Regions from separate parts of the Streptomyces sp. NPDC001902 genome, predicted to be linked through region 3. Evidence: predicted binding sites of a transcription regulator. Region 3 holds the regulator's gene; each other region holds the start of a gene.
What was found. Region 3 encodes HrcA, which represses chaperone genes, less so after heat shock. Its sites were predicted from a motif close to TTNGCACTCNGNNNNNCNGAGTGCNAA; they were not measured.
Positions count from the first base shown of each region.

Region 1: the regulator HrcA is predicted to act here: its motif matches at 6,328-6,354, upstream of groES (co-chaperone GroES).
Region 2: the regulator HrcA is predicted to act here: its motif matches at 3,955-3,981, upstream of groL (chaperonin GroEL).

Region 1 is NZ_JBIATA010000047.1:1,140-10,872, forward strand. It holds gene tsaB (tRNA threonylcarbamoyladenosine biosynthesis protein TsaB) at 1-428, shown strand, start outside; gene rimI (ribosomal protein S18-alanine N-acetyltransferase) at 437-940, shown strand; gene tsaD (tRNA (adenosine(37)-N6)-threonylcarbamoyltransferase complex transferase subunit TsaD) at 933-2,036, shown strand; gene ACFYYN_RS41945 (hypothetical protein) at 2,033-2,293, shown strand; gene ACFYYN_RS41950 (HAD family hydrolase) at 2,433-3,086, shown strand; gene ACFYYN_RS41955 (THUMP-like domain-containing protein) at 3,091-4,269, opposite strand; gene ACFYYN_RS41960 (hypothetical protein) at 4,330-5,691, shown strand; gene ACFYYN_RS41965 (NUDIX domain-containing protein) at 5,691-6,245, shown strand; gene groES (co-chaperone GroES) at 6,503-6,811, shown strand; gene groL (chaperonin GroEL) at 6,936-8,564, shown strand; gene ACFYYN_RS41980 (SDR family NAD(P)-dependent oxidoreductase) at 8,667-9,452, opposite strand; gene ACFYYN_RS41985 (MOSC domain-containing protein) at 9,463-9,733, opposite strand, start outside.
Region 2 is NZ_JBIATA010000001.1:544,095-553,827, reverse strand. It holds gene ACFYYN_RS02605 (maleylpyruvate isomerase family mycothiol-dependent enzyme) at 1-520, opposite strand, end outside; gene ACFYYN_RS02600 (HD domain-containing protein) at 612-1,298, opposite strand; gene ACFYYN_RS02595 (copper homeostasis protein CutC) at 1,351-2,052, shown strand; gene groL (chaperonin GroEL) at 2,146-3,768, opposite strand; gene ACFYYN_RS02585 (cold-shock protein) at 4,130-4,336, opposite strand; gene ACFYYN_RS02580 (ubiquitin-like small modifier protein 1) at 4,761-5,039, opposite strand; gene thrC (threonine synthase) at 5,085-6,371, opposite strand; SAM riboswitch class I at 6,390-6,517, opposite strand; gene ACFYYN_RS02570 (glucosyl-3-phosphoglycerate synthase) at 6,675-7,643, shown strand; gene ACFYYN_RS02565 (alpha,alpha-trehalose-phosphate synthase (UDP-forming)) at 7,917-9,377, shown strand; gene ACFYYN_RS02560 (hypothetical protein) at 9,374-9,733, opposite strand, start outside.
Region 3 is NZ_JBIATA010000042.1:3,690-13,422, forward strand. It holds gene ACFYYN_RS40480 (16S rRNA (uracil(1498)-N(3))-methyltransferase) at 1-502, opposite strand, end outside; gene dnaJ (molecular chaperone DnaJ) at 643-1,782, opposite strand; gene hrcA (heat-inducible transcriptional repressor HrcA) at 1,782-2,798, opposite strand; gene ACFYYN_RS40495 (MBL fold metallo-hydrolase) at 3,006-3,740, shown strand; gene ACFYYN_RS40500 (DUF3097 domain-containing protein) at 3,771-4,601, shown strand; gene hemW (radical SAM family heme chaperone HemW) at 4,603-5,835, opposite strand; gene ACFYYN_RS40510 (SpoIIE family protein phosphatase) at 6,542-8,398, opposite strand; gene ACFYYN_RS40515 (HAMP domain-containing protein) at 8,638-9,733, shown strand, end outside.

The sequences.
Region 1 (9,733 bases), on a different contig from region 3:
TGGTGACCGCGGTCTCCTTCTCCGACGTGCTCGGCGTCCCCGTCCACGGGATCTGCACCCTCGACGGGCTGGCCTACGCCGCCGGGATCGAGGGGCCGTTCGTCGTGGCGACGGACGCGCGCCGCAAGGAGGTCTACTGGGCCCGGTACGAGGGCCCGCGGGCCCGGGTGACCGACCCGGCCGTGGACCGGCCCGGCGACATCGCCGGCGAGGTCGCCGGGGTGCCCGCGGTCGGCGCGGGCGCCGCCCTCTACCCCGAGGCCTTCACCGACGTCCGCCCGCCCGCCGACCAGTCCGCCGCCGCGCTGGCCGCGCTCGCCGCCGTGAAGCTGGCGGACGGCGAGGACTTCCTCCCCGCGCTGCCGCTCTACCTGCGCCGCCCGGACGCCCAGGTGCCGGCCGGTTACAAGGCGGTCCTGCCGAAGTGACCGCGCTGATGCGCGAGATGCGCTGGTGGGACCTGGACCCGGTGATGGAGCTGGAGCACCGGCTCTTCCCGGACGACGCGTGGTCGCGCGGCATGTTCTGGTCCGAACTGGCCGACGCGCGGCACCCGTCGGCGACCCGGCACTACGTCGTGGCCGAGGACGAGGCCGGGCGGATCATCGGCTACGGGGGCCTGGCCGCCGTCGGCGGCACCGGGGACGTGCAGACCATCGGCGTCGCCCCCGAGCAGTGGGGCACCGGCCTCGGCGCGCTGCTGCTCGGGGAACTGCTGCGCCAGGCCACCGCCTTCGAGTGCCACGAGGTGCTGCTGGAGGTGCGGGTCGACAACGTCCGCGCCCAGCGGCTGTACGCGCGCTTCGGCTTCGAGCCGATCGGCTTCCGCCGCGGCTACTACCAGCCGGGCAACGTCGACGCGCTCGTGATGAGGCTCGGCGAGCTGCCGGCATCCCCTGACGTACCGGGACTACAAGGAACAGAGACCACCCATGGCTGACGAGCCCCTTGTCCTCGGCATCGAGACGTCCTGCGACGAGACCGGTGTCGGCATCGTGCGCGGGCACACCCTGCTGGCCGACGCGATCGCGTCCAGCGTGGACGAGCACGCCCGTTTCGGCGGCGTCGTCCCCGAGGTCGCCAGCCGCGCGCACCTGGAGGCGATGGTCCCCACGATCCAGCGCGCGCTGAAGGAGGCCGGCGTCGCCGCCTCCGACCTCGACGGGATCGCCGTCACCGCCGGCCCCGGGCTCGCGGGCGCGTTGCTGGTCGGCGTGTCCGCGGCCAAGGCGTACGCCTACGCGCTCGGCAAGCCGCTGTACGGGGTCAACCACCTGGCCTCCCACATCTGCGTGGACCAGCTGGAGCACGGGCCGCTGCCCGAGCCGACGATGGCGCTGCTGGTGTCCGGCGGCCACTCGTCGCTGCTGCTGGCCCCCGACATCACCGGCGACGTGCGCCCGCTGGGCTCCACCATCGACGACGCGGCGGGCGAGGCCTTCGACAAGGTCGCCCGCGTGCTGGGCCTCGGCTTCCCCGGCGGCCCGGCCATCGACCGCGCGGCCCGCGAGGGCGACCCGGACGCGATCCGCTTCCCCCGCGGCCTGACCGGCTCCCGCGACCCGCTCTACGACTTCTCCTTCTCCGGCCTGAAGACGGCCGTGGCCCGGTGGATCGAGTCCAAGCGCCGGGAGGGCGTGGAGGTGCCGGTCGCGGACGTGTCCGCGTCCTTCCAGGAGGCCGTCGTCGACGTCCTCACCCGCAAGGCGATCCGGGCCTGCAAGGACAACGGCGTCGACCACCTGATGATCGGCGGCGGCGTCGCGGCCAACAGCCGGCTGCGCTCGCTGGCGCAGGAGCGCTGCGAGGACGCGGGCATCGTCCTGCGCGTGCCGCGCCCCAAGCTGTGCACCGACAACGGCGCCATGGTCGCGGCCCTGGGCGCGGAGATGGTGGCCCGCGGCCGGCCGTCCTCCACGTGGGACCTGCCGGCGGACTCCTCGCTGCAGGTGACGGACGTGTCCGTGCCCGGCCACACGCACGACCACGATCACGACCATCTCCACGAGCTCAGCAAGGACAACCTCTACTCGTGACCGTCGCCCTGATGTGGGAGGCCCGCGCCGTCGAAGGGCGCGGGCCCGAGCTGCTGGCGTGGGCCCGCGAACGGACGCTGTCCCCGGCCCCGCTGCGCCGCGAGACCTTCTCCGCCCCCCAGGACCGGGTCCTGGTCATCACCTGGTGGGACGCCCCGTACGACGCGGAGCTGCCCGAGCTGCCCGAGCCCGGCGACGGCCTGGCCCGGCGGGCCGTCCACCGCTGGCGCTTCGAGTCGGTGGGGGACACGGCCTAGCCCCGGGGCGCGGGAGGGCCGGTCGTATGATGAGTCCGGCGTCGATCGCAACCGGGCTTCTGCTCGGCGCCGCCCCCGAGCAGGCGTCCTGCCGGACGACCGGTGTCCGGGAGGCGTTCTCGCAGGTGGCGAAGTACGCGTGACCGATTCCGGCTGTGCCGTCCTCTTCGATCTCGACGGCGTCCTCCTCGACAGCCGGCGGGCGATGCGACAGGCGATCCTCGACGTCGCCCGCGCCGCCTTGGGCGAGCCCGTAGACGAGAGCCGTCTGCCGGCCGGACTCGACCACCTTCCCCATCACGAACTCCTGGCGCGTCTCGGCGTGACCGACGAGGAGACCGTGTTCGGAGCCTCCTGGGAGGACGCGCTCACCCTCGCCACGTGGGGTGCGTCGCCGTTCCCGGGCGCCGTCGGCGTGCTGCGCGACCTCGCGGCCTCCGGTACGGCGATCGGGGTGGTGACCATGCAGCCCGCGAGCCGGGTGACGCGGCTCGTCCCTGCGGAGCTGTCCGCGCACTTCGGCGTGGTGGTCGGATGGGGCGACGCGGCGCCCAAGCCCTCCGGGGAGGGGATCCTGCTCGCGCTCGACCGTCTCGGGGTGCCGCCCGGCCGTGCCTGCTTCGTGGGCGACAGCCCTTCCGACGTCGCCGCCGCGGCGTCCGCCGGGATCCCGTCGATCGGCGCGGTCTGGGGGTACACCGGCCCCGCGCTGGGCAGTTGCGGCCCCACCGTCCTCGCCGGCGCCCTCACCGACGTGCCGGGCGCCGCGCAGCGCCTGCTGCGGCGGACGTAGCGCCTCAGCCGCGGACCGGGCCGCCCACCAGCATGCTCGGGGCGCCCGCGACACGGGTGAGGAAGACCGTGGCCGCGTGGGGGCCCTGGGGCTTGACGCGGCGGCGCACCTCCTCCGGCTCGACGGCCGAGCCGCGCTTCTTGACGGTCAGCACGCCGACCTCGCGTTCGCGCAGCAGGGCCTTGAGCCGCTTGAGGTTGAAGGGCAGCACGTCGGTGATCTCGTAGGCGGTCGCGTACGGCGTCGTGTGCGGCTCGTCCGAGGTGACGTACGCGATGGTCCCGTCGATCAGCCCGCCGCCGACCTGCGCCGCCACGTCGGCCACCATGTGGGCCCGGATGACCGCGCCGTCCGGCTCGTACAGCCAGCGCCCCACGGGGCGCACCTGGGGGTCGGGCAGCCCGGCGGCGGGCAGCGTGGCGCCCGACGGCAGGAGGGTCGCGCGGCGGGCGCCCGGCGCGGTGCCGAACCACAGCACGGCCTCCTTCACGTCGCCGTGGTCGGAGACCCATTCCGCCTCGGCGTCCTCCGGCACGGCCTCGTGCGGGATCCCCGGCGCCACCTTCACGGCGGCCAGCGGCGCCCTCCGCGCCGCCGCCACCGCCCACGACAGCGGCGGGGAGTACGCCTCGGGGTCGAAGATCCTGCCCCGTCCGCCACGCCGGGCGGGGTCGGCGAACACCGCGTCGAAGCCGTCCGTGGGGGTCTGCGTCACATCGGCGCAGCGCACCTCGATCAGGTCGGCCAGCCCCAGCGCCTCGGCGTTCGCCCGCACCACCGCGCAGGTCAGCGGGGAGCGGTCGACCGCCAGCACCTCCACCCCGGCGCGGGCCAGCGGGACGGCGTCCCCGCCGATCCCGCAGCACAGGTCCGCCAGCCGCCGCACCCCGAGCGCGGCGAACCGCTCCGCCCGGTGCCGGGCGACGGAGGCGCGTGTCGACTGCTCGACCCCGTCGGGCGTGAAGTACATCCGGTACGCGTCCTCCCCGAACTTCGCCGCCGCCCGCTGCCGCAGCCGGGCCTGCGTCAGCGCCGCCGCCACCAGCCCGGCGTCGTGCTCCCGCCGCAGCCGTGTCGCGGTCGCCAGTTCGGCGGCGGGGTCGTAGTCCCGCAGGGAGGTCAGCAGCGACTGCCCCTCGTCGGTCAGGAGAGCCGAGAACGCGTCAAGATCCACGCCGTCCATTGTCCCGCGGCACCGGTGCGTGCTGGACTTGCCCGGTACGTGGAGGACGAGGGGGGACGGATGACGGCCGTGCTCAGCACGGAATGGGACTCCTTACGGCAGCGGGCCACGCTGAGCGCCGGAGCACCCGGCGGCGCCGCCCCGGTGGAGCGTGTGGACGCGCGGACCCGGGCGGAACTGCTCGGGCGGCTGCGCTGGGAGGTCCTCCAGGGCGGCGGCCTCTTCCTGGCCTACTCCCAACTGCTCGACGGCGCCGCCTTCGCCGTGCTGCGGCCCGCCGAACTCCTCGACGAGCTCGCGCTGCGCGCCGTCGGCGGCGGGGCGATGATGCCGATCCGGGTCAACGCCCGCGACGCGGACCTGGCGGGGCAGCTCGTCGCACTCCTCTCCCGCGGCTTCCTCTTCTCCTCCCTGCCGCTCCCCGACGACCGGTGCCTGCGCCTGCAGCACGAGCTCGCCGTCCGCGCCGACCCGGCCGCCGCCGCCGCGAGGCTCGCGACGGAGGGTCCGGCCGCCGCGGCGGACCGGCTGCTCGCTGCGACCGGGGTCCTCGGCACCCCGTTGCGGCGGCGCATGGTCACCCGCTGGGACGACTGGCTGCAGGCGGCAGGACGCGGCCAGCTGGAGGTCAGCCCGCTGCGGCCGGCCGACTACGGGGCCGCGTACGCCGTGCAGCCCCCGCCCTCGCCCGGGGCGCTCGCCGGTGACGCGGGACGGGCCGTGCTGGCCGCGTGGACCGGCGGGGAGCTCGACGTGGACGGCATGCCCCACCGCAGCCGCGTGCACGAGCGGCTGGACGCCTTGCTGCACGACCCCGACCCGGACGTGCGGGCCGACGGGCGGACGCTGCGCGAGGCCTTCGACGAGACGTACTACCGGGCGATCGCCGCCGGTGAGGGGTGCGCGCTCGGGGTGAGCGCCACCCGGCACGGCGTACCGCGGGCGGAGGCCGAGGCGCTGGGGGAGCGGACCCAGGTGGTGGCCTGGCCGACCCGCTTCGAGCTGCGGCTCGGGCTGCTGACCGCGGCGCAGTGGCAGCGCTTCACCGACGACGCCGCGGACGCCCTCGCGGCGTGGTGGGAGCGGCAGGACCTCGCCGCGCTCCAGGAGGTCGGCGACCTGCTCGGCGGACGGACCAAGGAGCCCCCGGAAGGCCGCGGGGACGAGGTGCCGGTGACCCGCGTGCGGCGCGTCGCGCGGGCGGTCCGCGGGCTCGGCGCCGAGTCCCTGGCGGCGGGCGGGCTGAGCGCCGCCGCGGGGGTGCTCGGCCAGGGGGCGCTCGGTTCGTTCGCGGCCGGCGCGGCCGGGGCCCTGACGCCCGTGCTCGTCGCCGCCGTGACCGCGGGGCTGCCGCGCCTGCGGGACTACCGGGGCCGGTACGACGTGATGGAGTTCCCGGCGACCCCGCGGGGGGCGGTCTGATGGACGGCGAGGCGGCCCGTACCGGGAGCCGCAAGGCGTACGGCGACGCCGAGGGCGGGCGGTGGTGCGAGGTCCACCTCGACACCTACCGGCTGCCGTCCGGGGCGGAGGTCGAGCTGCACCGGGTCCGGGTCGGCGGCGGTCGCACAGGTGTCGTGGTCCTCGCCCGGCGGGGTGAGGACGTGCTGATGGTCCGTCAGTGGCGGCCTGCGGTGGGACGCTGGGCCTGGGAGCTGCCGCGCGGCTTCGGCGAGGCCGACCCCGCCGCCGATGCGCTGCGCGAGCTCGCCGAGGAGACCGGGCTGGTGGGCTCGGCGGCGACGGTGGTGGCGGTCCTGGACGTCGACTCCGGGCTGCTGGAGAGCCAGGTGGCCGTCGTCGAGGTCGCCGTCGCCGGGGACGCCGTGGCCGGGCCCGGTGCCGTCGCGGACGGCGAGGTCGCCGAGGCGCGCTGGTGGGGCCCGGACGACATCGCGGGGGCGGTCCGCTCGGGCGAGCTGCGCGACGGGTTCACCCTTGCCGCGCTCGGCGCGTGGAGCGCCGTCCGCCGGTGAGCGGCACGGGCGTTCCGGGCCCGGAACCGCGCGTCCGGGCACCCCGTTCCCCCCGGGGGAGCGCGGATCGTGCGGCGCGGCGTTGGCACTCCGCTTGACCGAGTGCTAAGCGCGTCCTAATCTCGGACCTGGCACTCAGCCATGCCGAGTGCCAGAACAAACGCGACGGGCAGGTCCGGCACCCGCGACGACGGGCCTACCAGGTCGCCACCCCAGACAGACACTCCCGTGAGCCCTTTGAAGGGGGAGGTCGGATCGTGACGACCACCAGCACCAAGGTTGCCATCAAGCCGCTCGAGGACCGCATCGTGGTCCAGCCGCTGGATGCCGAGCAGACCACCGCCTCCGGCCTGGTCATCCCGGACACCGCCAAGGAGAAGCCCCAGGAGGGCGTCGTCCTGGCCGTCGGCCCGGGTCGCTTCGAGGACGGCAACCGCATCCCGCTCGACGTCAAGGTCGGCGACATCGTGCTGTACAGCAAGTACGGCGGCACCGAGGTCAAGTACAGCGGCGAGGAGTACCTCGTCCTCTCGGCTCGCGACGTCCTCGCGATCGTCGAGAAGTAAATCCGGCGCCGCTCGTAACCGAGAAATGCCGTGACCACGCCCCGGGCACACCGAGTCCTCGCACGGACCGGGGACCCGGGGCGCGGTCTTTGACGAGAACCCAAAGACGAGGAATTCCGCCGGTATGGCCAAGATCCTGAAGTTCGACGAGGACGCCCGTCGCGCCCTCGAGCGTGGCGTCAACAAGCTCGCCGACACCGTGAAGGTGACGATCGGCCCCAAGGGCCGCAACGTCGTCATCGACAAGAAGTTCGGCGCCCCGACCATCACCAACGACGGTGTGACCATCGCGCGTGAGGTCGAGATCGACGACCCGTACGAGAACCTCGGCGCGCAGCTGGTGAAGGAGGTGGCGACCAAGACCAACGACATCGCGGGTGACGGCACCACCACCGCCACCGTGCTCGCCCAGGCGCTGGTCCGCGAGGGTCTGCGCAACGTCGCCGCCGGCGCCTCCCCGGCCGCCCTGAAGAAGGGCATCGACGCCGCCGTCAAGGCCGTCTCGGACGAGCTGCTCGCGACCGCCCGCCCCATCGAGGGCAAGGACGACGTCGCCGCCGTCGCCGCGCTGTCCGCCCAGGACAAGCAGGTCGGCGAGCTGATCGCCGAGGCGATCGACAAGGTCGGCAAGGACGGTGTCATCACCGTCGAGGAGTCCAACACCTTCGGCTTGGAGCTGGACTTCACCGAGGGCATGGCCTTCGACAAGGGCTACCTGTCGCCGTACTTCGTGACGGACCAGGAGCGCCAGGAGGCCGTCCTGGAGGACCCGTACATCCTCATCACCCAGGGCAAGATCTCCTCCATCCAGGACCTGCTCCCGCTGCTGGAGAAGATCCTGCAGGCCGGTGCCTCCAAGCCGCTGCTGATCATCGCCGAGGACGTCGAGGGCGAGGCCCTGTCGACCCTGGTGGTCAACAAGATCCGCGGCACCTTCAACGCGGTCGCGGTCAAGGCCCCCGGCTTCGGTGACCGCCGCAAGGCCATGCTCGGCGACATCGCCACCCTCACCGGCGGCACCGTCGTCGCCGAGGAGGTCGGCCTCAAGCTCGACCAGGTCGGCCTGGACGTGCTCGGCACCGCCCGCCGCGTGACCGTCACCAAGGACGACACCACCGTCGTCGACGGCGCCGGCGAGTCCTCGGAGATCACCGGCCGGATCAACCAGATCAAGGCCGAGATCGCCTCGACCGACTCCGACTGGGACCGCGAGAAGCTCCAGGAGCGCCTCGCCAAGCTGGCCGGCGGCGTGTGCGTCATCCGCGTCGGCGCGGCCACCGAGGTCGAGCTCAAGGAGAAGAAGCACCGTCTGGAGGACGCCATCTCCGCGACCCGCGCCGCGGTCGAGGAGGGCATCGTCTCCGGTGGTGGCTCCGCGCTCGTCCACGCGGTCAAGGTGCTGGACGACAACCTCGGCAAGACCGGCGACGAGGCCACCGGTGTGGCGGTCGTCCGCCGCGCCGCGGTCGAGCCGCTGCGCTGGATCGCCGAGAACGCCGGCCTGGAGGGCTACGTCATCACCTCCAAGGTCGCCGAGCTGGAGAAGGGCCACGGCTTCAACGCCGCAACCGGCGAGTACGGCGACCTGGTGAAGTCCGGCGTCATCGACCCGGTCAAGGTCACCCGCTCCGCCCTGGAGAACGCCGCCTCCATCGCCTCCCTGCTCCTCACCACCGAGACCCTCGTGGTGGAGAAGAAGGAGGAGGAGCCCGCCGAGGCCGGTCACGGTCACGGCCACGGCCACTCCCACTGAGCTGGACCGCGAAGGCCCCCGTTCCCGGCCGGGAACGGGGGCCTTCGGGCTGTGACGGCCAGGGACGGCCAGGGACGGCCCACGCCGCCTCGACGGCCGGTCTCAGTCGCGGGGGTAGGCCGGACCGAAGCGCCTCCCCGCCTTCGACGAGACGCGGCCGAGCGCCCCGCTCGGCGCCAGCCTGACCGCCGCCACCGCGACCTTGTAGCGGGGGTCGGGCACGCTGAGGGAGCGGCCGCGGGCCAGGTCGCGCAGGGCCGCGGCGACCACCTTGTCGGCGTCCAGCCACGCCCAGGAGGGGATGCCGCCGGTGTCCATCCCGGCCCGCTGGTGGAACTCGGTGCGGACGAAGCCCGGGCACAGCGCCAGCAGCCGCACCCCGGTACCCGCCAGGTCGCGGGCAACGCCCTGGGTGAAGCTGACGACCCACGCCTTGCTGGCCCCGTACGTGCCGCGCGGCACGAAGGCCGCCACCGAGGCCACGTTGATCACGAAGCCGCGCCCGCGCTCCCGCATGGCACCGGTCGCGGCGCCGGTCAACCGCAGCACGGCCTCGCAGTGCACCTTGAGCATGGTCAGCTCGTCGGCCATCGGCACGTCGCCGAAGCCGCCCCGGTTGCCGAAGCCCGCGTTGTTGACCAGCACGTCGACCGGGCGTTCGCGGTCGCGGAGCCGTGCCTCGACCGTCTCGATGCCCTTGTCCGCCGACAGGTCGGCGGGCAGCACCTCGACGGTCACCCCGTACGCGCGCCGCAGGTCCTGCGCGCACTCCTCCAGCCGCTGCTCGTCGCGGGCGACCAGGACGAGGGCGTGACCGTCCCCCGCCAGCCGGCGCGCGAACGCCGCGCCGATCCCCGCGGTGGCTCCCGTGATCAGTGAAGTCGTCATGCCCCGCAGGCTAGTGAGCCCCCGTACGTCCGTGGGCCGCGGCGCGCACGTCCTGCGGGAGCGCGTCCGCCGCCAGCAACCGGGGGAGCAGCGCGGGCTCCAGGGTGACCGCGCGGAAGGTCAGCGCGACGGTGACCTCGTGGTCCGGGCGGTGGACGACCTCGACCCGGTCGCCCGCCCGGACCTCCCCGGGTTCGGCGACCCGGAGGTAGGCACCGGGCAGCGCGGCGCGGGTGAACGTCTTGATCCAGCCGCCCTGTTCCAGCCAGCCCTGGAACGTG
Region 2 (9,733 bases), on a different contig from region 3:
CGGAACCGTAAGACCAGTCCTGGTCGGTGGCCCGCAGCAGCCGGCCCTCGACGGCGACGCCGAAGTGCGCGTGCCCACCGCCCGCGGTGAGGTCGTCGAGGAGGATGCCGAGGGTCTCCCCCGGGACGCGGCGCCCCGTGCCGAGCGGCACGGTGATGTCCAGCCCGTGGATCACCACGTGGTTGAGCGCGCCGTGGGCACCGCCGCCCGGTGGCTGCCACCGCCCCATCACCTCGGAGCGCAGACAGCCGACCAGTTCCCCGGTGGGCAGTGCGCCGTCCCGCTCGGCGACGGCGTCGGACAGCCGGGTGAAGTCGAAGCCGTGCTCGGCGAGGAGCGCCATGAACGCCTCCTGCGAGTAGCGCGCCGCCATCGTCATGTGCGCCACGACCTCGCGCACCCGCCAGCCCTCGCAGAGCGAGGGGGTGTCCCACCACGCGGCGGGGGCCCCGTCGAGCAGGTCGGCCAGGTCCCTGAACTCGGCCGCGACGGCGGCCTGCACCTGCGTGTCGTCGGTCATCGCTGTCGTACCCCTTCGTCGCGTGCCGCGGGCGGCTCCCCGCACGGACAAGACCGCCCGCGCGCACCGGAGTCATCGGTTCGCGCCGCAGTCATCGACGGGCGTCGTCCACGTCGCCGGGGGCGAGCAGTTCCAGCTCGGTGGTGAGGTTGCGCCGGGCGGTGGCCTCCCAGCGCCCGTACGCCTCCGGCGTGCGGAACAGCCGGGGCAGCCGCAGGAGCTGGCGCAGGACGTCGGCGCGGCCGGCGCGGAAGGCGTCGTCGGGGACGAAGCCGTACTCCTCGCGGACGGCGGCCGCGTACTCGGCGTAGGCGGTGGGGTCGCCGGCGAGGACGGCCAGGTCGGCGTCGCTGAGGACCTCGCCGTCCCGGTCGCCCTCGGCGGGATGGTGGGTGACGGTGAGCCGGACCAGGCGGGCGACCTCGGCGGTGATCGCGTCCGGGACCCCGGCCTCGGGGAGCGCGCGTTCGGCGAGCCGGGCACTGCGCTCCTCGTTCTCCGAGCGGTCGGGCCGGTAGACGGCGTCGTGGAACCAGGCGGCGAGCAGCACGGCGTCCGGGTCCTCGGCGTGCCCGGCGAGGGCCTCGACGTGGTCGAGGACGGCGGTGAGGTGGGTGGTGGTGTGGTAGCGGCGGTGCGGCTCGGCCCAGCGGGCGATCAGGTCCTTGCCGTACGGCACCGGGTCGACGGACTCCGTCTGGCAGCGGCGCAGCAGGTCGCACCAGCGGGCGAGGAGGGCGGAGCCGGTTTCGGGTGCGGTGTCAGCCATGAAGGTCATTGTGCGGTACGGGGGGTCGCGGGCACCTGCGGGCATGTGACACCCTAGAGATATGTCTAGACCAATTTTCGAAGTGATCGCGCTCGACGCCGACGACGCCCTCGCGGCCCGGACGGGCGGCGCGGACCGCCTCGAACTGGTCACGGACATGGCCGCGGACGGCCTGACGCCGTCCCTGGAGACCTTCGCCGCCGTCCGGGCCGCGGTGGACATCCCGGTCCGGGTGATGCTGCGGGCCCGCGCCGACTTCGCCGTGGGGGGCACCCGCGAGACGGACGCGCTCTGCGCCGCCGCCGCGGCGCTGCGCGGCGAGGGCGCCGACGAGTTCGTGCTCGGGTTCCTCGACGCGTCGGGCGCGCCGGACCTGGCCGCCGTGCGCCTGCTGGTCGACGCGATCGGTTCCGGTGCCCGCTGGACCTTCCACCGTGCCATCGACCACTCCGCCGACCGGGAGGGCGTGCGCTCGGCGGTGCGCGGGCTGCCCGGGCTGGACACCTTCCTCACGGCGGGCTCCGCGCGCGGGGTGGACGCCGGGCTCGGCCATCTGCTGGCGGAGGCGGGCCGTCCCGGCGAGCCCCAGCTCATGGTGGGCGGCGGGCTCCGCGCGGAGCACCTGCCGCGGCTGCTCGCGGGCGGCATCGACGCCTTCCACGTCGGGGGCGCGGTCCGCCCCGGCGGCTGGGCCGGGCCGGTCGACGCCGAGGCGGTGCGCACCTGGCGCGATCTGCTCGACGCACCGGTCGCCGTCCCGTGACCGGGCGGCAGCCGGAAACGCCCGAGGGCGGTACCCCGCGTGGGGTACCGCCCTCGGTCTTCTGCCGTGGTGCGGAGTCCTGATCCCGGAGGATCAGAAGTCCATGTCACCGCCGGGCATGCCGCCGCCGGCCGGCGCAGCGGCCTTCTCCGGCTTGTCGGCGATGACGGCCTCGGTGGTGAGGAAGAGCGCGGCGATGGAGGCCGCGTTCTGCAGCGCGGAGCGCGTGACCTTGGCGGGGTCGATGATGCCCTCGCCGATCAGGTCGACGTACTCGCCCGTGGCGGCGTTGAGGCCGTGGCCCGGGGTCAGGTTGCGCACCTTCTCCACCACGACGCCACCCTCGAGGCCGGCGTTGACGGCGATCTGCTTCAGCGGGGCCTCCAGGGCCAGCTTCACGATCGCGGCACCGGTGGCCTCGTCGCCGTCGAGCTCGAGCTTCTCGAAGACGTTGGACGCCTGGAGCAGGGCCACGCCACCACCGGCGACGATGCCCTCCTCGACGGCGGCCTTGGCGTTGCGCACCGCGTCCTCGATGCGGTGCTTGCGCTCCTTGAGCTCGACCTCGGTGGCGGCACCGGCCTTGATGACGGCCACGCCGCCGGCCAGCTTCGCCAGACGCTCCTGGAGCTTCTCGCGGTCGTAGTCCGAGTCGCTGTTCTCGATCTCGGCACGGATCTGGTTGACGCGGCCCTGGATCTGGTCCTGGTCGCCGGCGCCGTCCACGATCGTGGTCTCGTCCTTGGTGACGACGACCTTGCGGGCGCGGCCGAGCAGGTCGAGACCGGCGTTCTCCAGCTTGAGGCCGACCTCCTCGGAGATGACGGTGCCACCGGTGAGGATGGCGATGTCACCGAGCATGGCCTTGCGGCGGTCGCCGAAGCCCGGGGCCTTGACCGCGACGGACTTGAAGGTGCCGCGGATCTTGTTGACGACCAGGGTCGACAGCGCCTCGCCGTCGACGTCCTCGGCGATGATCAGCAGCGGCTTGCCGGACTGCATGACCTTCTCCAGCAGCGGGAGCAGGTCCTTGACCGAGGAGATCTTGGAGTTGACGATCAGGATGTACGGGTCGTCGAAGGACGTCTCCATACGCTCCAGGTCGGTGGCGAAGTACGCCGAGATGTAGCCCTTGTCGAAGCGCATGCCCTCGGTGAGCTCCAGCTCCAGACCGAAGGTCTGGGACTCCTCGACGGTGATGACGCCTTCCTTGCCGACCTTGTCCATCGCCTCGGCGATGAGCTCGCCGATCTGCGGGTCGGCGGCGGAGATGGAGGCGGTGGAGGCGATCTGCTCCTTGGTCTCCACGTCCTTCGCCTGCTCCAGCAGGGCGGCGGAGACGGCCTCGACGGCCTTCTCGATGCCGCGCTTGAGCGCCATCGGGTTGGCGCCGGCGGCGACGTTGCGCAGGCCCTCGCGGACCAGCGCCTGGGCGAGGACGGTCGCGGTCGTCGTGCCGTCACCGGCGACGTCGTCCGTCTTCTTCGCGACCTCCTTGACCAGCTCGGCGCCGATCTTCTCGTACGGGTCCTCGAGCTCGATCTCCTTGGCGATGGACACACCATCGTTGGTGATCGTGGGGGCGCCCCACTTCTTCTCGAGGACGACGTTGCGGCCCTTGGGGCCAAGGGTGACCTTGACGGCGTCGGCGAGCTGGTTCATCCCGCGCTCGAGACCGCGCCGTGCCTCCTCGTCGAACGCGATGATCTTGGCCATGTGAAGTGGTCCTCCCGGACTTGGGGTCCCCCCGCGGCACAGGGCTGCGGGGAAGGATTACTCCAGGACCGTGCCGGCGCCCGCGACGGACGGCCTGCCCTCCCGCCGGTTCCTTTACGACGGTCGAGCGGGCCTCACCCACTCGGTCCTTTGTCACTCTCAACGTCAGAGTGCTAACGCCAATGATTAGCACTCGCCCCAGGAGAGTGCAAGCCGCTTGGCCGGGGTCGTGGACAACCCGCAGGTCGGGTCCGCGGCCGCCCCGGACAGCACGAAGGCCCGCCCCCGTGCGGGGGCGGGCCTCGACGCGTACGTTTGAGCGGCCGTACGCGAAAGTGCTCCGTGGCCGATGCGCGGCGCGTCAGCCGGCTGCGAGACGGACCATGTCCGCCTGCGGCCCCTTCTGGCCCTGCGAGATCTCGAACTCGACCCGCTGACCTTCCTCGAGGGTGCGGTAGCCGTCCATCTGGATCGCGCTGTAGTGCACGAAGACGTCCGCACCACCGTCGACCGCGATGAAGCCGTAGCCCTTCTCCGCGTTGAACCACTTGACGGTGCCCTGAGCCATTCCTAACTCCCCTATTGCTGGCCCTTCGCAGACCCGCACCTCGCGGACCCGGGTCAGACCTCACCCCCTACAGCCAAGGGGGCGTGCGCCGGAACGCGTCGACCGCGGCTGAATGTATCTGCCCGGACGCTGTCTGCAACAGGTCAATCGGACGAGAATTCCGGGCACGGAGAATCGGAAGAAGAGCCTGATCGGCGAATAATCCGGGGCAACTCGGACCGGACATAAGCGGCCAACGCGACAAACGCGACGTGAATTTGGCGATAAATCGTCGACAAGGCCACCCCGGGGAAGAGGGGTTGCGCAGAGCGTTGCAGGGAGTTGCGAGCCGTCGAGGGCAACTGTACAGGCCTTCAACTACCGCTCCGCACACAGGGGGTGCGGGTGGTCCCCGGCACCCCCTGTCGCCCGCGGGCCGTGCGGCTCAGCAGCCTCCGGCGACCGCCGGGATGATCGAGACGGACGCGCCCTCGCCCACCGTGGTCTGCAGACCCTCGGAGAAGCGGACGTCGTCGTCGTTGACGTAGACGTTCACGAAACGGCGCAGCTTGCCCGTGTCGTCCAGGACCCGCGCGGAGATGCCGGGGTGGCTCTGCTCCAGCGAGTCGATGACCTCGGCCAGGGTGCCGCCCTCGGCGGGGACCTCGGCACGGCCGCCGGTGTAGGTGCGGAGGATGGTCGGGATGCGGACGGTAGCGCTCATGATGCTGGGTTCACCTTCAGTCTGGGTCGGCCGGTGCGGTCGGGGTCAGCCCGCCAGGCCTGCGGCGCGGAACGCGTCGAGGCTCGGGCGGATGGTGGCCGTGGGGCGGGAGGTCGGTGCGACGGCGTCCAGCGTCTTGAGGCCGTCGCCGGTGTTGAGGACGACGGTCTCACCGGCCGGGTCGAGCTGCCCGTTCTCGATGAGCTTGCGCAGCACGCCGACCGTCACGCCGCCGGCCGTCTCGGCGAAGATCCCCTCGGTCCGGGCGAGCAGCTGGATGGCGTCCACCACCTGCTCGTCGGTGACGTCCTCGACGGCGCCGCCCGTGCGGCGGGCGATGTCCAGCACGTACGGGCCGTCGGCCGGGTTGCCGATGGCCAGCGACTTGGCGATCGTGTTCGGCTTCTGCGGGCGCACCACGTCGTGGCCGGCCTTGAAGGCGGTCGAGACCGGGGAGCAGCCCTCGGCCTGCGCCCCGTAGATGCGGTAGGGCTTCTCCTCCACCAGGCCGAGCTTGATCAGCTCCCGCAGCCCCTTGTCGATCTTCGTCAGCTGCGAGCCCGAGGCGATCGGGATGACGATGTTGTCCGGCAGGCGCCAGCCCAGCTGCTCGCAGATCTCGTACGCGAGCGTCTTGGAGCCCTCGCCGTAGTAGGGGCGCAGGTTGACGTTGACGAAGCCCCAGCCCTCGCCGATCGGGTCGCCGATCAGCTCGCTGCAGAAGCGGTTGACGTCGTCGTAGGTGCCCTCGATGCCGACCAGCTCGCCGCCGTAGACCGCGGCCATGACGACCTTGCCCTCCTCCAGGTCGTGCGGGATGAACACGCACGAGTGGAAGCCGGCCCGGGCGGCCGCGGCGCCCACGGCGCCGGCCAGGTTGCCGGTGGAGGAGCAGGACAGGGTGGTGAGGCCGAAGGTGCGGGCGGCCTCCAGGGCGATGGCGACGACCCGGTCCTTGAAGGAGTGGGTCGGGTTGCCGGAGTCGTCCTTGACGTGCAGGCCGCCGGTGACGCCCAGTTCGCGGGCGAGGTTGTCCGCCTTGACCAGCTTGGTGAAGCCCGGGTTGAGGTTGGGCTTGGAGGCCACGTCCGCGGGGACGGGCAGCAGCGGCGCGTAGCGCCAGATGTTGTCCGGCCCGGACTCGATCCGCTTGCGGAGGGTCTCGGGGTCGCCGCCCGGGAGGTCGTACGCCACTTCGAGCGGCCCGAAACAGACCTCGCAGGCGAAGATGGGTTCCAGCGGGAAACGCTCACCGCACTCGCGGCAGGAGAGCGCGGACGCGGGGCCGAAGGCGGAATCGGTGGACGCGGGTGCAACGGTCTGCGCAGCCATGTCAGGCGAGGCCCTTTCTCCTCATCTTCCTCACGGCGCATTTCGCCGCGAGACGGAATTGGCACCTTCCCCACCTGGACCTCGCGGTCGGCGGGAGGGTTGCCGGGGCTTCAACGGGCCGTTCCCTCTGCCCCTCTGGATGAGCGGTATGGCACCGGGCGCAGGGCCCGGGCATTTGTCGGACGGGGCGCGATCACCGCGGACATACGATGGTCATGCCTCGTGTTCAAGACTGTAACCGACGACCTCGAACCTGGTCATGGGCCGTCCGTCCTGCGAGACGGGCAGAAACGGAGCAACCCGGTGCTCGACGAGGTGGCCGGCTGGCTGCAGCGGCGGTCCTGGACCGCCGACCACAGGCCCCTGCCGCAACTGCTCGCCGCCAAGCGCGCCGCGGGCGCGCGCGGCACGGTCAGCGTCGTGCTGCCCGCCCTCGACGAGGAGGCCACGGTCGGGGCGATCGTCGGGACGATCCGCCGCGAGCTGATGAGCGAGGCGGTGCCGCTGGTCGACGAACTCGTCGTGCTGGACTCCGGGTCGACCGACCGCACGGCCGAGGTCGCCGCGGCCGCGGGCGCGGTCGTCGTCCACCGGGACGAGGTGCTCCCGCGGCTGCCCGCGCTGCCCGGCAAGGGCGAGGTCCTGTGGCGCTCGCTGCTCGTGACGCGCGGGGAGATCGTCTGCTTCGTCGACTCCGACCTGCGCGAGTTCGACGCGCGGTTCGTGTCGGGGATCGTCGGGCCGCTGCTCACGGACCCGGACGTGCAGCTGGTCAAGGCGATGTACGACCGGCCCCTGGAGACCGGCGGCACGGTGGTCCCGGCCGGCGGGGGCCGGGTGACGGAGCTGGTGGCGCGGCCGCTGCTCAACCTGCACTGGCCGCAGCTGGCGGGTTTCGTCCAGCCGCTGGGCGGCGAGTACGCGGCGCGCCGCTCGCTGCTGGAGCGGCTGCCGTTCCCCGTCGGGTACGGGGTCGAGCTCGGGCTGCTGGTGGACGCGCTCAACACGGTCGGGCTCGACGCGCTGGCCCAGGTCGACGTGGGGGTCCGGCACCACCGGCACCAGGACGGCCAGGCACTGGGCCGCATGGCCGCGGCGATCTACCGGACGGCGCAGATCCGCTTGGCCAGGGGCCATCTCGTGCGGCCCGTCCTCACGCAGTTCGACCGCTCCCCGGACGGCGGTTTCGAGCCCCGCGTCCACGAGGTCGCGACGGATGAGCGCCCCCCGATGCGGACGGTCCCCGAATACGCCCACCGCGCGGTGGCGTGACGCCTGACCCGGGGTTTGTGGGCAGGCGGTCCGCCGCCAGGCGGAACGGGTAGGCACAAACCCCCGACGGCGCCGCGCCTGTGCGGTACCGCGGGTGTCGTCGGCGTGTGCACGCCGGTGGGTGGGGTGCGCCCACCCGTCCCGCCCAGCGGGACGACTGCCCGCAACCCCCCAGGCCGAACCCGCGGCGACCCGCAACAGGTCACGGCCGGAAACCCCCGGCTGGGCTAGCTCGTACGTTTGCGGCCGGGGATGCGTGGCTAGGCTGGCCGCATGGTCGCATCGCATGCCGCGCGCGTACTGGTCGCGTCCAACCGCGGCCCCGTGTCGTACAGCCTCCGCGAGGACGGCACGCTCACCGCCCGCCGCGGCGGCGGCGGACTCGTGTCGGGCCTGAGCGCGATCGGGCCGGACGCGGACGCCGTCTGGGTCTGCGCGGCGCTCGGCGAGGGGGACCGGGCCGCCGTCCTGCGCAGTTCCGGGGGCACGGGCCGGCTGCCCACCGCCGACACCGGCGGCCAGCACGTACGGATGCTGGACATCCCGGCGGACACCTTCGCGTCGGCCTACAACGGCATCGCCAACTCGGTGCTGTGGTTCATCCACCACATGCTGTTCCAGACCCCGCTGGAACCCGTCTTCGACGAGGACTTCCGCGAGCAGTGGGCGGCGTACGTGGCGTACAACGCCGCCTTCGCCGACGCGCTGGCCGACGAGGCGGGCCAGGGCGCGGCCGTCCTGGTGCAGGACTACCACCTGGCGCTGGTGCCGCAGCTGCTCCGCTCGCGCCGCCCCGACCTGCGCATCGGCCACTTCTCGCACACCCCGTGGGCCCCGCCGGACTACTTCCGCCTGCTGCCCGACGACGTCGCCGCGGAGGTGCTGAGCGGCATCCTCGGCGCCGACCGGGCCGGCTTCCTGACCCGGCGCTGGGCGGACGCCTTCGCCGCGTGCTGCGCCGACGTCCTGGGCGCCTCCGTCATCCGTGACGAGGGCAGCCTCACGATCACCTACAAGGGCCGCACCACGCGGATCGGGGTGCACGGCCTCGGCGCGGACGCCGACTTCCTGCGGGAGCGGGCGCACCAGCCGGACGTGGACGAGCGCCTGGCGTCGCTGCAGGAGGCCGTGGGCGGTCCGGACCGCAAGGTCATCGTGCGCGTGGACCGCACCGAGCTGTCGAAGAACATCATCCGCGGCCTGCTCGCGTACGCGCAGCTGCTGCGCGACCACCCCGAATGGCAGGGGCGCGTGGTGCACATCGCCTTCGCCTACCCCTCCCGTCACGACCTGGCCGTATACCGGGAGTACACGGACGAGGTCTCCGACCTGGCCGAGGAGATCAACGAGGAGTTCGCCACGCCGGGCTGGCAGCCGGTGGTCCTGCACGTCAAGGACGACTTCGCGCGCTCCCTGGCCGCCTACCGCCTGGCGGACGTCGCGCTGGTCAACCCGATCCGCGACGGCATGAACCTGGTGGCCAAGGAGATCCCGGTCGTCTCGGACGACGGCGTGGCGCTGGTGCTCTCCCGCGAGGCGGGGGCGTACGAGGAGCTGGCCGACGACGCGTTCGTGGTCAACCCGTACGACATCCGGGCCACGGCCAACGCCCTCCACCAGGCGCTGTCCGTCTCGCACGGCGAGCGGGCCGAGGCCACCAAGCGACTCGCGGCGGCCTCGACGGCGCTCCCCCCGCAACAGTGGTTCCTGGACCAGCTGCGGGCGCTGGGCTAGGAACGTGAGCGCGCCCGCCGGCTGATCCCCAGCCGGATGCGTCCGGCGGTCGTGCCCAGGGCGAGGTAGGTCTCCACCTCCGGCAGCGGCGCGCGGCGGGCGAGCGGGTCCAGCCCCACGACGAGCGCGACCGGTCCGCCGCCCGAGACGAAGGCGGACCACCGGTCCCCGGCCGCGACCTCCAGCAGCGGGCCGCCGTCCGGGCCGCGCACCGTGGCCCGCCCGGGACGCGGGACGGCGATCCGCTCGCCGAGCTCCGGCAGCCGCCGCCCGGGCTCGGCGAGCCCGAGGAGCGCGGCAAGTTCCTCCGTCCCGCTCCCGTGCGGATGGGCCAGCAGCAGGAACGCCACCGGCCC
Region 3 (9,733 bases):
ACGCCGCACCGGACAGCAGCCCGGCGACCTGACGGGTCGTCATCATCTCGGCGACCTCGGGGAACCTCAGGCGCCGGGCCTGCTTGGCGGCCTCGCGGGCGGTGGAACGCCACTTGGCCAGGGACTTGGCGCCGCGCTCGCCCTTCCACTGGGTGATGCAGCGCGCGGCGGCCCACGGCACGACCGCGTCGACGCCGACCTCGGTCATGGTCTCGACGGCGAGTTCCCCGCGGTCGCCCTTGGGCAGCGCCTGGACGACGGTGATCCGCGGGCGGGGCTCGGCCTCCTCGCGGACGTCGGCGACGGCGACCTCGAGCGTGTCCTTGCCGTCGACGGCCGCCACCGTGCCGTACGCGCCGCGTCCCAGGCCGTCGGTGAGCACGATCTCCTCGCCGACCCGCAGCCGGCGCACGGACACCGCGTGCCGCCCTTCGGGGCCGGAGAGGGTGATGCGGTCCGTGCCCAGCGCTCCGGGTTCGACGACGAAGACGGGTGCGGTCACGGCGCGGTCCTCGGGGAGCGGTGGGTCAGGGCGGCCATGCGGCCATCGTTTCACGGCACGCGACGGCCCGCGGTCCAGGGTGTCCACCCCGGACCGCGGGCCGGTGGGCGGCCGGGCCCCGTCGGCCCGGCCGTGTCGTGCTAACGCCCGTTGAACGCGTCCTTCAGGCGGGAGAACAGGCCCTGCTGGCCCGGCTGGAACTGCCCCATGGGCCGTTCCTCGCCGCGCAGCTTCGCCAGGCGGCGCACCAGCTCCTCCTGCTCCGGGTCGAGCTTGCCCGGGGTCTGGACCTCGACGTGCACGATGAGGTCGCCCCGGCCACCGCCCCGCAGGTGGGTGATGCCGCGCTGGTGGAGCGGGATCGACTGGCCGGACTGCGTCCCGGGCCTGATGTCGATCTCCTCCAGCCCGTCCAGGGTCTCCAGCGGGACCTTGGTGCCCAGCGCCGCGGCCGTCATCGGGATGGTGACGGTGCAGTGCAGGTCGTCGCCGCGCCGCTGGAAGACCTGGTGCGGCAGCTCGCGGATCTCGACGTACAGATCGCCGGCGGGGCCGCCGCCGGGGCCGACCTCGCCCTCGCCCGCGAGCTGGATGCGGGTGCCGTTGTCGACACCGGCCGGGATCTTGACCGTGAGCGTGCGCCGCGACCGGATCCGGCCGTCGCCCGCGCACTCCGGGCACGGGGTGGGGACGACGGTGCCGAAGCCCTGGCACTGGGGGCACGGCCGGGAGGTCATGACCTGGCCCAGGAAGGACCGCGTGACCTGCGAGACCTCACCGCGGCCGCGGCACATGTCACACGTCTGCGCGGTCGTGCCCGGGGCCGCGCCCTCGCCGTGGCAGGTGTTGCAGATGATGGCCGTGTCGACCTGGATGTCCTTGGTCGTGCCGAAGGCCGCCTCGTCCAGCTCGATCTCCAGCCGGATCATCGCGTCCTGGCCGCGCCGTGTGCGCGAGCGCGGACCGCGCTGGGACGCCGTCCCGAAGAAGGCGTCCATGATGTCGCTGAAGTTGCCGAAGCCCTGGCCGAAGCCCGCGCCTGCGCCCGCGCCGCCGCCGTTGGCCGACAGCGGGTCGCCGCCGAGGTCGTAGACCTGCTTCTTCTGCGGGTCCGAGAGCACCTCGTAGGCGGCGTTGATCTCCTTGAACCGCTCCTGGGTCTTCGGGTCCGGATTGACGTCCGGGTGCAGCTCGCGCGCAAGACGGCGGAAGGCCTTCTTGATCTCGTCCGGGCTTGCGTCGCGGCGTACGCCGAGCACGGCGTAATAGTCCGTGGCCACTACGACTCCGCCAGGATCTGTCCGACGTAACGTGCCACTGCGCGTACCGCTCCCATCGTTCCGGGGTAGTCCATGCGGGTCGGTCCGACCACGCCGAGTTTCGCCACCGCCTCGTCGCCCGAACCGTAGCCGACGGAGACGACCGATGTGGAGTTCAGGCCCTCATGGAAGTTCTCGTGACCGATTCTCACCGTCACGCCCGAGTCCTTGGCCTCGCCCAGCAGCTTGAGGAGCACCACCTGCTCCTCGAGCGCCTCCAGCACCGGGCGGATCGTCAGCGGGAAGTCGTGCCCGAAGCGGGTCAGGTTGGCCGTGCCGCCGAGCATGATCCGCTCCTCGGTCTCCTCGACCAGGGTCTCCAGCAGTGTGGCGAGGACCACCTGGACGGAGGGCCGGTCGTCGGGCTCGAAGCCCTCGGGGAGCTCCTGCACCAGCGGCGGGACGTCGCTGAACCGGCGTCCCACCACCCTGCTGTTCAGCCGGGCGCGCAGGTCGGCCAGGACGGTCTCGCCGACCGGCGCCGGGGCGTCCACCAGCCGCTGCTCCACCCGTCCGGTGTCCGTGATCAGCACGAGCATGATCCGGGCCGGGGCGAGCGCGAGCAGCTCGACGTGGCGCACGGTCGAGCGGGTGAGCGACGGGTACTGGACGATCGCGACCTGCCGGGTCAGCTGCGCCAGCAGCCGGACCGTGCGGGCCACCACGTCGTCGAGGTCGACGGCGCCGTCCAGGAAGTTCTGGATGGCCCGGCGCTCGGCGCCGGACAGGGGCTTGACGCTGGTGAGCCGGTCGACGAAGAGCCGGTAGCCCTTGTCGGTCGGCACGCGGCCCGCGCTGGTGTGGGGCTGCTGGATGTAGCCCTCGTCCTCCAGCACGGCCATGTCGTTGCGGACGGTGGCCGGGGAGACGCCGAGGGCGTGCCGCTCGGTGAGCGCCTTCGAGCCGACCGGCTCCTCGGTGCCCACGTAGTCCTGGACGATGGCACGCAGCACTTCGAGCCGTCGTTCGCTGAGCATCGCGCACCTCCAGTCGCTCGGTCACCGTGCGGGTCGTGTCGCCCCCGTGGCCTGGCACTCCTCTTCCCTGAGTGCCAGTTTTCCCCAAGTCAGTGTACGGCGGGGTGGCAAGACCTCGGCAAGGGCCGTCCACGGGTCCGGCCCGGGGGCGTCCTTGACCGGCCACCGTAGCGGGCGAGAGGCGTCCCGCGGGGATACCGTCGCGTTGTGGAGACCACACCGACCGCACCGGACTCCCCCGGCGGCTGGGAGCAGCTCGCACCGGGGGTGGCGCGGCGGCGGCTGCCCTTCCTCGACGTGACCGTCGGGGTCGTCGTCGGCGACGAGGGCGTGCTGCTGGTCGACACGGGTTCCTCGGTCCCCGAGGGTGCCGGACTGCGCCGGGAGGTGCGCGAACTGACCGGGCGGGACGTGACGCACATCGCATTCACCCACGGCCACTTCGACCACGTCTTCGGCGCCGCCGCCTTCGAGGGCGTCCAGGTCTTCGGGGAGATGACCCTCGACGCCTACCTCGACCGCGAGCGCTTCTCGCTGGGCCTGGACGCGGTCGAGCACGGCGCCGGCAAGGCCGAGTCCGCACGGGCCGCGGACGCCCTCGTACGCCCCGGCCACCTCGTGGACGGCTCCTACGAGCTCGACCTCGGCGGCGACCGCCAGGTCCTGCTGGTCCACCCGGGTGAGGGCCACACCACCCACGACCTGGTGGTGGTCGTGCCGGGCACGCCGGCCGTGGTCTTCTGCGGGGACCTCGTCGAGGAGTCCGGCGAGCCCCAGGCCGGCCCCGACGCCGCCCCGCACTCCTGGCCCGCGACCCTGGACCGGCTGCTGCGGCTGGGCGGCGAGACCGCGCTGTACGTGCCGGGCCACGGCGCCGTCGTCGACGCCCGCTTCGTCCGCGCCCAACGGGACGCGCTCTCCGCCCGGTTCGGATCCGCCTGAGCGCCGGCCCGCGCGGATACGATCCCTGGCATGCGCAGCCGCAACTACGACCCCGACCTCACCCCGCCGTGGAAGCGTCCCGCCACGCCCGCACCCGAGGTCGCGGCCGAACGGGACCTGGTGGTGGAGGAGGTGTCCACCGGCTACTGCGGCGCGGTCGTCCGCTGCGAGAAGACCGCCGAGGGCCCGACGGTCACCCTGGAGGACCGCTTCGGCAAGCACCGCGTGTTCCCGATGACGCCCCGCGGCTTCCTCCTGGAGGGCCGCGTGGTCACCCTCGTACGCCCCTCCGCCGCCGCCCCCGCGACCGGCCCCCGGCTGACCGCCTCCGGCTCCCTCGCGGTCCCCGGCGCCCGCGCCCGGGTCGCCCGCGCCGGCCGGATCTACGTCGAGGGCCGCCACGACGCGGAACTGGTCGAACGCGTCTGGGGCGACGACCTGCGCGTCGAGGGCGTCGTCGTCGAGTACCTGGACGGCGTCGACGACCTCCCGGCCATCGTCGCCTCCTTCGCCCCCGGCCCGGACGCCCGCCTCGGCGTCCTCGTGGACCACCTCGTCCCGGGCAGCAAGGAGTCCCGCATCGCCGCGGAGGTCACCGGCGAGCACGTCCTGGTCGCCGGCCACCCCTACATCGACGTCTGGGAGGCCGTGAAGCCCTCCTCCGTCGGCATCCCCGCCTGGCCGGCCGTCCCCCGCGGCCAGGACTGGAAGACCGGCGTGTGCCGCGCCCTGGGCTGGCCGGAGAACACCGGCGCCGCCTGGCAGCGCATCCTGGGCGCCGTCCACTCCTACCGGGACCTGCAGCCGGAACTGCTGGGCCGCGTGGAGGAACTGATCGACTTCGTCACGGCCCCGGGCTGAGTCAGTCGACCAGGTCCCTGACGACGGCGTCGGCGAGCAGGCGGCCGCGCAGGGTGAGGACGGCGCGGCCCTCGCGGTAAGGACCGGCCTCCAGGAGGCCGTCCCTCACGGCGAGCTCCGCGGCCCCGGCACCCGCCGGGGCCAGCAGGTCGAGCGGGCAGCCGTCGGACAGCCTCAGCTCCAGCAGGATCCGCTCCACACGGCGGTCCTCCGCCGCCAGCACCTCACGGCCCGCCCCGGGACTGCGGCCTTCCGCGAGCGCCGCCGCGTACGCCGCCGGGTGCTTGACGTTCCACCACCGCACCCCGCCCACGTGGCTGTGCGCGCCCGGCCCGGCGCCCCACCAGTCCGCGCCGGTCCAGTACAGCTCGTTGTGGCGGCACCGGGCCGCGTCCGAGGTCGCCCAGTTCGACACCTCGTACCAGCCGTAGCCGGCCGCCGCCAGGCGCTCCTCCGCGATCAGGTAGCGGTCCGCGTGCACGTCGTCGTCCGTCATCGGCACCTCGCCCCGCCGGATCCTGCGCGCCAGCTGCGTGCCCTCCTCCACGATCAGCGCGTACGCCGACACGTGGTCCGGCCCCGCGCCGATCGCGGCGTCCAGCGACGCCCGCCAGTCCTCGTCCGACTCCCCGGGCGTGCCGTAGATCAGGTCGAGGTTGACGTGCTCGAACCCCGCCGCCCGCGCCTCCGCCACGCACTGCTCCGGACGGCCGGGCGTGTGCCGCCGGTCCAGCACCTGCAGCACGTGCGGCCGGGCGCTCTGCATCCCGAACGAGACCCGCGTGTACCCCCCGGCCCGCAGTTCCTCCAGGTACGCCGGGTCCACGGACTCCGGGTTCGCCTCCGTCGTGACCTCCGCGCCCTCCGCCAGGCCGAACTCGTCACGGATGGCCCCCAGCATCCGGGCCAGGTCCGCGGCCGGCAACAGGGTGGGGGTCCCGCCGCCCACGAACACGGTCTCCACGCGGCGGGGGTCGTCACCCAGCACCTTGCGGGCCAGCCGGATCTCGTCGACCAGGGTGTCCGCGTAGTTCTCCCGGGAGGCGAGCACGCCGCCGGTGCCGCGCAGCTCGGCGGCGGTGTAGGTGTTGAAGTCGCAGTAGCCGCAGCGGGTCGCGCAGTACGGGACGTGCAGGTAGAACCCCAGCGGGCGGGACTCCGCGCCGCGCAGGGCGGTCGGCGGGAGCGCGCCGTCCTCAGGCATGGGCTCCCCGTCGGGCAGTACGGATGGCATGCGTCCCATTGTCCGCCATCCCCCGCGCGGGCTCCGCCGCCGCCCTGCGGTGCCCCTCGCGGCCGGCTGTTGCGTGCGGGTTGTTTGCGCCTGCGGCGGGCGGTTTCCCCGCCGCCCGCCCGATTGCCCGGCGCGGTCAGTGCGGGCCTGCGCACTGTTGGGTTGGGGTCGGTGCCGCGCCGGCGCACGTCCTCAGCGCTCGCGGTTTACCCCTGCAATATTCGGTGCCGGGTCCCCCGCTCGTCGCTTCCGGGCGCACCCCGCCACACCCCCTCCCGTCGAAAGGGCGCGTGACGGCCGGTGGGGGTTCTGGAAAGGCACTTGCGGCGGACCCCGGACCGCCTTCTGACCCCTACCGGCCGTTACTGATGATCTCGGCGGGATGTCGCGCTCGCGTCGACCGTCGACGCAGTTCAAGGCGCTGCGCCGGGCGCCATCACGCCAGGAATCTCAATAGTCGCCCCGATAACCGGAGGGGGTGTGCCGGGGTGCCCCCATGGGGGTCCCCCCGGCCGAAGGCTGTGGGGAGACGAGCGGAGCACGCGGCGCCCGACGATGTAGGGCAGCGCCGCGAGCGCCGAGGTGGGGGTCCCCCCGGCCGGGGGCTGGGGGAGGGCAGGAGGGCGGGGGAGAAACCGCAACCGCAACGGCGCCGCACACAACAACGGGCCGCAAGGGGCACCCCCCGCACACGGCGAACGCACTCTCACTGGGCCTGAAGCACAAGCACCGCGAGATCATCATCCGGCGGCGCCACGTCGTACTCGTGCACCGCCCGCCGGACCCGCTCCGCCACCCCCGCCGCCCCCAGCCCGGCGCACGCCGCGAGCACGGCCGCGAGTCCGTCGTCGTCGTCGAACTGACGGCTCCCGTTCCGCCGCTCCGTCACCCCGTCCGTGACGCACAGCAGCGTGTCCCCGGGGGCCAGCCGGAACGATTCGCTGCGGTACCGCGCGTCGTCCGTGATCCCGAGCAGTATCTGCGGCGCCGCCGCGGGCCGTACCGCGCCGCCTCCCGTGAGGAGCAGCGGAAGGGGGTGCCCGGCGCTGGCCAACGTGCACAGGGCACCGCCACCCGCACCACCGCCCGCCGCGCCCTCCCCCGCCCCCTGCGGCCCGTCCGGACCCTCCGGGACGATCTCCCCGTACAGCAGGGACAGGAAGCGCGGCCCCGCGTCCCACCCCGGCCCGAGCGCGTCGCCGAGCGTGGCGGCCGCGGCCTCGTCCGACAGCGCGCGGTTGAGCCGGTCGAGGACCTCCGCGACGCCGTACCCCTCGCGCGCGAGGAGCCGCATGACGGGCCGGGCGAGGCCGGTGACCGCGGCGGCCTCGGGGCCGTGGCCCTGGACGTCGCCGAGGGCGAAGCACCAGCGGCCGCCGCCCGCGGGGAAGAGGTCGTAGAAGTCGCCGCCGACGACGTCGGCACGCGTGGGCTCGTAGACGACGGCCGTGTCGACGCCCGGCACCGCGCCGAGCCCCGCGGGCAGCAGGCCGCGCTGCAGGACCCGGCTGATCATGGCCTGCCGCGTGTACTGGCGGGCGGTGCCCACCGCGAGGGCGACGCGGCGCGCGAAGTCCTCGATGAGACCGATGACCTCGTCGGGGAAGCGCATCAGCCCCGTGCGTCCGAGGAGCAGCGTGCCGTGCCGGCGGCCCCCGGTGACCAGGGGGCAGGCGAGGGCCGCGCCGACCGCTTCCACGCCGTGGGCGACGGCTGGCCACGGCCAGGGCACTGCGCCGGGGCGGGAGCCGGGCGGCGGCGGTTCCTTCTCCAGCACCATGCGGAGCGCGTCGATGCGGCCCTCCGCCGCGTGCCAGACGCGCGCCAGGCGCGGCTCGGAGCCCTCGGGCCCGTCCCCGGTGAGCCAGACGGCGCACCAGTCGGCGAGCCGGGGCACCAGCAGCTGCCCGGCGAGGGAGGCGACCATGTCCTCGTCGAGCTGCCCGGCCAGCAGGTCGGAGGCCTCGGCGAGGAAGGAGAGCGAACCACGGTTGATCCACTCGCTGTCGTACCGCCGCGGGAGGCGGTGCGCCATGGGCGCGAGGATCTCGGTGGCGCGCAGTCCGCGCAGCAGGGCTCGCTCGGCCTCGGGCGCCGGCGGCAGCGTCTCCCCGGGTCCGCGGGCGGCGGCCAGCCGGCACCAGATGGTCTTGAGGTCGCGCCGGTAGGTGATGCCCCACTCCTCGGAGAGCGCGGAGACGAGCTGCAGGCCGCGCCCGCCGTCCCGGCCCTCGCGGGCGAGTTCGGCCCGGTCGCGGACGACCCGGGCGGGGTGGTGGTCGGAGACCTCGACGACGAGGCCGCCGTCCTCGCGTGCGCCGGGTGCCGCGCTCTCCAGCCGGCAGAGCAGCTCGACCGTGGTGCCGGCGTGGATGACCGCGTTCGTCACGAGTTCGCTCACGAGCAGCACCGCGTCGTCCACGAGGTGGTCACCGATGCTCTCGGCCGGCCAGGGCTCCTCGGTGGTCCACTCGGCCAGCGCGGCGCGGACGAACTTCCGTGCCGCGGAGGCCGCCAGCTGGTTGCCGGGCAGGCTGGTACGGGAAACGAACTCCCGTGGCATGGAATCTGGCCCCACTGTGCGGCTCCCGAGCAGATCCGGCATTGCGCCCTTAACGGCACGCACAGCGTGACAGACTGGGCGCGCTCATAAGCGCCGAGTCACCGAAGAAGGCCGTCATGGCTCTTAAATCGGCTGTTCCCGCCCCGAAAACCGCGACTCCTGCGCGTCCGCGTGTCGTCGACCCGCCGCCGGACGGTGAGTGGATACGCGCGGCGGAACTGCGGCCGCTGCTCACGGCGATGCGCTCCCTGTGCGACGGCGACTTCCGGGTGCGGCTGGGTGACGGTGCCGAAGGGGTGCTGGCCGAACTCGCCGGAACGTTCAACCGGATCGTCGCGCGGGAGCAGCACTTCTCCGCCGAACTGGGCCGGGTCAAGCGGGAGGTCGTACGCCGGGGCAGGCTGGACGAGCGGCTCGCGGACAGCCCGGGCCAGGGGTCCTGGGCGATGAGCGTGCAGGCGGCGAACTCCCTGATCGACGCGCTGGTCATCCCGGCGGCGAACGCCACCCGGGTGCTGGACGCCGTGGCGGACGGCGACTTGACGCAGCGGGTGGACCTGCACGACGGCAGCCGGCCGCTCCGCGGGGACCTGCGCAGGCTCGGCCGGGCGGTCAACCGCATGGTGGACCAGCTCTCGCTGTTCACCGGTGAGGTGACCCGGGTCGCCCGCGAGGTCGGCACCGAGGGCCGGCTCGGCGGCCGGGCCAAGGTGCGCGGGCTCTCGGGCAGTTGGCGGGACGTGACCGAGGCGGTCAACACGATGGCCGCCCGGCTGACCGCCCAGGTCCGCGACATCGCGCTGGTGACGACGGCGGTGGCACGGGGCGACCTGACCCGCGAGGTGACGGTCGAGGCGACGGGTGAGCTGCTGGAACTCAAGCTCACCGTCAACACGATGGTCGACCAGCTCTCCGCCTTCGCCGACGAGGTGACCCGGGTCGCCCGCGAGGTCGGCACCGAAGGCCAACTGGGCGGCCGCGCCCAGGTCCGCGGCGTCTCCGGCGTCTGGAAGGACCTCACCGACAACGTCAACTTCATGGCGTCCAACCTCACCTCGCAGGTCCGCAACATCGCCCAGGTGACCACCGCGGTCGCCAACGGCGACCTCTCGCAGAAGATCACGGTCGACGCGCAGGGCGAGATCCTGCAGCTGAAGTCGACGATCAACACGATGGTGGGCCAGCTCTCCGCCTTCGCCGACGAGGTGACCCGCGTCGCCCGCGAGGTCGGCACCGAAGGCCAACTTGGCGGCCGCGCCCAGGTCCGCGGCGTCTCCGGCGTCTGGAAGGACCTCACCGACAACGTCAACTTCATGGCCGACAACCTGACCTCCC